DNA from 2 places in the Shewanella sp. 10N.286.48.B5 genome. Region 1 is predicted to be linked to the other one. Evidence: predicted binding sites of a transcription regulator. Region 1 holds the regulator's gene; the other holds the start of a gene.

Region 1 (4,220 bases):
TTAATTGCCGCAGAGTTCTCGCCTGCTGTCGCTGCCAAGTTATCCAGCCTAAGTCAGCAGTTTTCTCCCGCCGATTTAGTCAGAGCCTTACCCCAAAGTTTGGCCAACCTGCTCGATAACCAAGGTGACGATATTGTGCGCACTGGTGGCGTAGTCGCATTTGTCGGTCCAACTGGTGTCGGCAAAACCACTTCATTGGCTAAAATTGCTGCCAGATTTGCCGCTCATCATGGCCCAGAACAAGTTGCGTTAATTACCACAGATCATTATCGTATTGGAGCCTTTGAGCAATTGGCAACTTATGGCAAAATAATGGGCTGTCCAGTTAAACAAGCACATGATTTAACTGAATTAGAACAAATTCTTTATCAGTTTAAGAATCGTAAGTTAGTATTGATTGACACTGCGGGTATGGGGCAACGAGATTTACGCCTTTATCAGCAGTTAGATGATTTGATGGCAAACACCAGAATACCCATTCGTAGTTATTTGGTGATGTCGGCAACCTCTCAACGAAGAGTGTTACTCGATGCCGTAGAACATTTTAAAAGAATCCCGTTATCTGGGTGTATACTGACAAAATTAGATGAGTCAGTATCTATTGCTGGCGCATTAAGTGTATTAATCCAAAATGGGTTGCCACTAAGTTATGTTACTGATGGGCAACGTGTTCCAGAAGATATGCAGGTTGCCGATACGCTTTCATTAGCAAGACAAGCGTTAGCAGCACTTAACGAAACAAAACCTCAAACGTCACCTGACACTGCGTGGTCAAATGACATGGCCTATGCATTCGAGTAAAGATATGACCCGAGATCAAGCAAGTGGTTTACGTATGATGAATCAACCAAATAACGATAAAGTAAAAGTAATTGCAGTCAGCGGTGGTAAAGGCGGCGTGGGTAAAACCAGTGTGTCGATTAATACCGCGGTAGCACTTGCTGAGAAAGGCAAACGGGTTTTAGTACTCGATGCCGATTTAGGACTCGCCAACGTTGATGTGATGTTAGGTATTCGAGCTGAGAAAAACTTATCTCACGTATTATCTGGCGAAGCAGAATTAGACGACATTATTGTTCGAGGCCCGAAAGGCATTGGTATTGTACCTGCCACATCAGGCACTCAAGCGATGGTGGAATTGACCCAAGCGCAACATGTTGGATTAATTCGTGCCTTTAGCGATATGAAAACCCAGTTTGATATTTTAATCGTTGATACCGCAGCGGGTATCTCTGATATGGTGCTGAGTTTTTCCCGTGCCTCACAAGATGTATTGATTGTAGTTTGTGATGAACCGACATCAATAACCGATGCCTATGCCCTGATCAAAATATTAAGTCGTGAGCACGGTGTGTTCCGCTTCAAAATTGTGGCAAATATGGTGCGCAGTTTGCGAGAAGGCATGGAGTTATTCGCCAAGTTAAGTAAAGTAACCGATAGATTTTTAGATGTGGCTTTAGAGCTTGTTGCGACAGTGCCATTTGATGAAAATTTACGTAAATCAGTACGTAAGCAGAAGTTGGTTGTGGAAGCATTTCCAAAATCACCAGCAGCCATTGCTTACCACGGTTTAGCCAATAAAATTATGAGCTGGCCTGTGCCACAGCAGCCTGGTGGTCATCTAGAGTTCTTTGTTGAACGTCTTGTTCAGCGCAAAGAAGTAAAAGAGGATACACCGAGTGAATAAAGCCGCCGCGTATACTCAGTTTGATAATAAAACCTCAATTGTTGAACAGTATGCACCGCTGGTAAAAAGAATTGCACATCATATGTTGGCAAGGCTGCCAGCATCGGTACAACTTGATGACTTATTGCAAGCTGGGATGATGGGGCTGCTGGAAGCATCATCAAAGTTTGATGGCTCTAAAGGCGCCAAATTTGAAACCTTTGCTGGGATCCGAATTCGTGGTTCGATGATCGACGAAATTCGCCGTGGTGATTGGGTGCCGCGCTCGGTACATCGTAACCAACGCCGTGTTGCACAAGTTATCGATGAACTGGGTCAAGAATTAGGTCGTGATGCCAGAGATACTGAAATCGCAGAAAAATTGGAAATATCTCTTGAGGAGTATCACCATATTTTAAACGATGTTTCAGTAGGAAAAGTTATTGGGATTGAAGACTTAGGTGTTTCAGAAGATGTGATTGTGTCTGATGAATTAACTGAGGATGAAAGTTTTGATTCTTTAGCCGAAGTGCAGTTTAAATCGGCATTAGCACAAGCAATTACCACATTACCCGAAAGAGATGCGCTAGTTTTGTCGCTATATTATGACGAAGCGTTAAATTTAAAAGAAATCGGTGCCGTTCTTGAGGTCAGCGAGTCGCGTGTTAGCCAGATTTTAAGTCAGGCAATGCTGCGTCTCAAAGGCAAACTCAAGCATTGGACACAGGTATAATTACTAATAAGAGCAACGAATTAAGCTCACCGGAGGAAACCTTGGACAAGAATATGAAGATACTGATTGTTGATGATTTTTCAACAATGAGACGTATCATAAAGAACTTGTTGCGAGACTTGGGATTTAATAATACTCAAGAAGCAGATGATGGCAATACCGCACTACCGATGTTACAAAAAAGCGATTTTGACTTTGTCGTAACCGATTGGAATATGCCGGGTATGCAAGGGATTGATTTGTTAAAAGCCATTAGAGCTGACGATTCATTAAAACACTTGCCAGTATTAATGGTAACAGCAGAAGCAAAACGTGAACAAATTATTGCCGCAGCGCAAGCTGGCGTTAATGGCTATGTGGTTAAACCTTTTACCGCAGCAACGTTAAAAGAAAAACTCGATAAAATCTTTGAACGTTTAGCCTAAGCAAAGGATAAGTTATGCAGGCAGCAATATCAGGGCTCATAGATCTTGAGCAAGCCCAGCAACTTGTTAAATTGCTTGAAGATGGACAACAAGAGCAAGCTGATGCGGTCATTCGTGACCTGTCAGTGCCAATACAACGTGAACTGTTTGATGAAGTTGGCAAGCTGACCCGTCAGTTACACAGTTCACTAAATGACTTTCAATTGGATACCCGTCTGGTTGAACTTGCTAACCATGAAATACCCGATGCAAAAGAAAGACTCAACTTTGTCATTGATATGACAGAGCAAGCTGCAAATAAAACCATGGATGCAGTTGAAGAATGTTTACCTTTGGCCGATACAATAATAAATAACATTCAATCGGTCACGCCAATGTGGGACAAATTGATGCGTAGGGACATTTCCTTAGTGGAATTTAAGTCCTTGTGTCATGACGTTCAACATATCATGTCCCATAGCGAACATGATTCAAATCGACTAAGAGAACTGCTCAATCAAATATTGATGGCGCAAGATTTTCAAGATTTGACTGGCCAAATGATCCGCCGAGTTATTGACTTAGTCATCGAAGTTGAAAGCAGTTTAGTGTCTATGCTGACAATCTTTGGCGAAAATGCAGCCGACTCGGATCGAGTCATTGATGATAATAAAATTGAAGCAGAAGGCCCTATCTTAAATGCTGACACCCGCGAAGACGTGGTGACTGGCCAAGATGAAGTGGATGATCTGCTATCAAGTCTGGGTTTCTAATTAGGAGTCAAATTTAATGTCTTTTGATGTTGATGAAGAGATACTCCAGGACTTTTTGATTGAAGCTGGTGAAATTTTAGAGCTTCTACAAGAGCAACTCGTCGCTCTTGAAAATAATCCTGATGATGCTGATTTACTGAATGCGATTTTTAGAGGTTTTCATACTGTAAAAGGTGGCGCAGGCTTTTTGAGCTTAGGCCCTATGGTCGATGTGTGCCACGAAGCTGAAAATACCTTTGACTTACTGCGAACGGGTAAGCGTCAAGTAAATGCCGAATTGATGGACATCATTTTGCAAGCTGTTGATGCGATTAATTCGATGTTTGCACAGACCCAGCAAGGTCAGCCACAAGATGATGCCGACGCCGACTTATTAGCTCGTTTAAAGCTGTTAAGTTCTGGAGCGCCATTAGCCTCAGAGCTTGCCAGCACGCCCGAAGACGCGTTAATTGCTGAAGAGGCTTTAATTGAAGAGGCTTTAATTGAAGAGACTTTAATTGAAGAGACTTTAGCTGAAGTTGAGCCGATTGCTGAAGACTCTGAAGCATCAGTGGGCTCTATTGATGATATCGACGAGAGTGAATTTGAAGCCTTACTCGATGCACTTCATGGCGCAGGAAACAGTCCTACCTCTAATTCAACAA
Region 2 (4,220 bases), 530 kb from region 1:
TAAGGTTGCAAAAATGGCGAATAAAGAAATCACGATAGTTTTCTTGTTGATACTCACTATTTTTTCTGTGGACTCGACATCTTTAATTTCATACTGGCGTGGTTTACGGTAAGTGATAAATACCGCTATTAATAAGCCAGTGATCATTCCAAGAGCGGGTAGCATCATTGCCATTGGAATTTGCTCTTTAACAGCGCCAAGGCCGTTATTGTTTAAATTAGCTAACAAGATGTCATTTAAGAAAATACCACCAAAACCAATGGGTAAAATCATGTAGGTGGTAACTAAGCCAAAAGTGATGATACAAGCCACTAAGCGGCGATCAATGTTGAGCTTACTTAATACATGTAATAGTGGCGGAATTAAAATGGGAATAAAGGCGATATGAATAGGCAAAATATTTTGCGAGCTAATGGCCATGATTAATATTGACGCTAAGATCAACCAACGAACCACTAAGGTATTGGTGCTGTTTGGTTCTTTTCCCACTTTTTTAATGATGTTGTGGGAAATGAGCGTGGTTAAACCTGAGTGTGATAGCGCAGCAGCAAAGGCACCTAAAAGTGCATAACTTAACGCAATTTGTGCTCCGCCACCGAGACCATTATTAAAAGCGGTGATGGTTTGATGTATATCTAATCCACCAAATAGGCCAGCCGCGAGGGCACTAATGGTGAGCGCGATGACAACATTCACACGCATAAGACTTAATGCGAGCATTAAGGTGACAGCAATTACGACGGCATTCATATTAATTAATTCTTATTGAGTTGTGTTTTAGATAATTATTCTGAGCTTATTCTTATCTGTATAGGTATACATGTCCAGTTTATCTCTAACGAGTTTAAATGTTTTGCCTGCTTGTGATTGGGGTTTATGATTCTTGTAACAAGGCTTGTGAGGATGTTATTTTTATTCTTCATGTCACAGAATCTTTTTAATATGGAGCATTTATCAGCAGCTGAAATACTTTTCAGCATAAAGGGCTTATCTCTTTTATCAATAACGGGTAAGGTATAGCTCAAATATGAGAACAATATATCTATTTAGGTATGCATTAATGCGAGCTATCTCGCATATTGCTGCAGTTCGGGTATAATGCCATCCAGATTAACAGGCATTGTTTTAAATTTTTTTCAATCCATAGATGGAGATATAAAATGAGCGTATTAGTAGGCCGTCCGGCCCCAGATTTTACTGCCGCTGCGGTTCTTGGTACTGGTGAAATCGTTGATAGCTTCAACCTAGCGACTGCTATTAAAGGTAAGCAAGCTGTTGTTTTCTTTTACCCACTTGATTTCACTTTCGTGTGTCCTTCTGAGTTGATCGCATTTGATCACCGTATTGAAGAATTCACTAAACGCGGTGTTGAAGTTATTGGTGTTTCAATTGACTCTCAGTTCTCACACAACGCTTGGAGAAATACTTCAGTAGATAAAGGCGGTATTGGTGAAGTTAACTACACGTTAGTTGCTGACGTTAAGCATGAAATCTGTAAAGCTTACGATGTTGAGCATCCAGAAGCTGGTGTTGCTTTCCGTGCGTCTTTCTTAATCGACAAAGAAGGTCAAGTCCGCCATCAAGTTGTTAACGATCTGCCACTAGGTCGTAACGTTGATGAAATGCTACGTATGATCGATGCATTACAATTCCACGAAGAGCACGGTGAAGTTTGTCCTGCTGGTTGGGAAAAAGGCGACAAGGGTATGACTGCAACCACTGAAGGTGTTGCTTCTTACTTAAAAGATAATTCTGACCAGCTTTAAGTTATTAGCTAGTTAGATCTAAAAAAGCTGCCAATGGCAGCTTTTTTGTTATTGGGACTTAATTAGTCCACAGTTTCTCTTTTTTAAAGCTGTTATATTTTTGCAAACAGCTAACATGCATGACTACTGAGCTGTAGGTGTTATCGCAGTCACAGCACTGGTATCAAGCTCTGCAGAAGAATCTTCAGTGTCTTCTGCAACTGGCATAGGCCAGCCACCTAACGCTTTCCATCGATTGACGATATAGCAAAAAAGTTCAGCAGTACGTTCAGTATCATATAAGGCGGAATGCGCTTCTTTATTATCAAAATCAATGCCGGCCATTTTACAGGCTTTGGCTAATACCGTATGACCAATAGCAAGACCTGCAAGAGTTGCGGTGTCAAAGGTCGCAAAAGGGTGGAATGGCGACCGTTTTAAATCATTTCGCTCAATGGCTTTATTTACAAAGCCAATATCAAATGCTGCATTATGGGCAACGATAATACAGCGATGACAGTCAGCAGCTTTTTGCGCTTTTTTAACCATCTTGAATATTTCTAGAAATGCTTGTTTTTCGTCAATAGCACCACGTAATGGATTGGTTGGATCAATCCCATTAAATGCTAAGGCTTCTGGTTCAAGATTGGCACCTTCAAAAGGCTCGATATGAAAGTGAATGGTTTTATCCAATTCGATTACGCCATCATCATTCATTTTAAGGGTGGTGACAGCTATTTCTAGCAACGCATCAGTTGCAGCATTAAATCCCGCAGTCTCGACATCGATAACTACAGGGAAGTAACCTCTAAAGCGGTGTTTGAATTTGTTTGCGTCGCAGATATCGCTCATTAAAAACCTCATTCTTCATTCTGGCGGCTATTATGCTAAAACTGCGCCTCGGTGTCATGTTTGATCGGCGAATAATTCTGCTAAAGGAAAATTAAATACTGCCGATAAAAAATATGTGATCAGCAATCGGGATGTTTTTATGTGGCGTAAATTACTTTTAGTAAGCAGTTTTTGTTTTGTATCTTCAGCACAAGCTGATTTACAACAATATGTTGCGTCTCTTGATGACTCTATGTGGCGCCTAAGCGAAAATAGCCCGATAGAGTGTCGGCTTGAACATGACATCCCTGCATACGGCAAAGCTATTTTCACTAGTCGTGCTGGTAAAGACTTAAATTTGAACTTTAGTCTTGATATGTGGAATAAACCCGATCAAATCACCGAGGCGCAACTGATAAGTAAAGCGCCCCAATGGCGCCCAGGCGTTAATGCAAAAGAGATCACCACCTTAACTTACCATAAGCAGTTTAACGGTGAAGTGCCACGTAAAGCAGCTTGGTCGATGCTGACTGAATTAAGTAAAGGCATGCAGCCGACTTTTTATTATGCTGATTGGTATAACCGCACTGATAAAGTCGCGGTAGGGTTATCAGCAGCTAATTTTGGTGGTGAATATCGTCAATTCCGTTCTTGTTTGGCTACGCTATTACCTTATAGTTTTGACGATATCGCATTTACTGTACTTAACTATGAAGCAGGCGGCACCGCATTAACCCGTTTCTCTAAGCTTCAATTAAACCGAGTGCAGGAATACTTATCTTATGACTCTGATGTTGAGCTAGTGTTTGTTGACGCTTATACCGATAGTTATGGTGGGCGTTCGGTTAACCAAAGGGTATCGGATAGACGGGCCGATTCTGTGGCTGATTTATTAGTTGCCAGTGGCATTGAGCAAAGCAGAATCCATAAAACCGGTCACGGTGAAAGACGCCATGTTGCATCGAATCAACTCTCTGAAGAAAGAGATCGTAACCGTCGAGTAGTGATTAAAATTTCTAAAACGATTTAACCTACAGATGATAAATTTTCTAATTGGCTTAGTCGGGTGATTAGGCCTTTTTTGTCTCTACTATTTCTGTATTATTCTCGAAAAATAGGCAAAAAAATACCCGCTTAAAGTAAGCGGGCAAACAATTTGTATTCACAAATTCAAGGAAGGAAGTCAAGCATAAGAACCAGGGATAAGTTGAGGTATTGGGATACATCAACTAGAAGTTCTTGGTTTTCTATAACTCAGTAAGCTATGTCAACTTAATAAGCTATGTCCTGAAAACAAGGCGTATATTAGAGACTTTGCTCTAAGCTGACAAACTAGAAAAATTTCGACTTCGCATTAAAAAAACTAATGTGACTTTAGGTTGAGCTTTAGCGTTTAAGCACCCATTTATGAAGTAATAGCGCTATAAGTAAATGAATAATCATCTGGCGTGCATATTTAGTCGAAAGTGTGCGGTATTGGATGATAATCAATTGTTAAGTTATTCAATTAAAGTACCTGGCTAATTATTTTTATTCGAAATTATCTTGTGATAAGCCTATGAAATAGTCTTGTAATCCCTAAATAAATACAGATTTTCGCAATAATTATATTTTGAGGTATATTACTTTCAGGCATGAAGCCAC

The links. Region 1 encodes FliA, which starts transcription of late flagellar genes. Its sites were predicted from a motif close to CTAAAGNTNNNNNNNNNNNNGCCGATA; they were not measured.
Region 2: BCU57_RS04350 (flagellar protein MotY) is a predicted target of FliA. The motif match lies at 2,678-2,704, and genes of this name have one in related genera.

What each region holds. Positions count from the first base shown of each region.
Region 1 covers NZ_MCVG02000001.1:473,253-477,472, forward strand. The annotation lists gene flhF (flagellar biosynthesis protein FlhF) at 1-801, shown strand, start outside; gene BCU57_RS02050 (MinD/ParA family protein) at 806-1,687, shown strand; gene BCU57_RS02055 (RNA polymerase sigma factor FliA) at 1,680-2,399, shown strand; gene cheY (chemotaxis response regulator CheY) at 2,441-2,824, shown strand; gene BCU57_RS02065 (protein phosphatase CheZ) at 2,839-3,576, shown strand; gene BCU57_RS02070 (chemotaxis protein CheW) at 3,593-4,220, shown strand, end outside.
Region 2 covers NZ_MCVG02000001.1:1,004,057-1,008,276, forward strand. The annotation lists gene BCU57_RS04335 (Na+/H+ antiporter family protein) at 1-750, opposite strand, end outside; gene BCU57_RS04340 (peroxiredoxin) at 1,161-1,766, shown strand; gene rnt (ribonuclease T) at 1,890-2,597, opposite strand; gene BCU57_RS04350 (flagellar protein MotY) at 2,737-3,606, shown strand.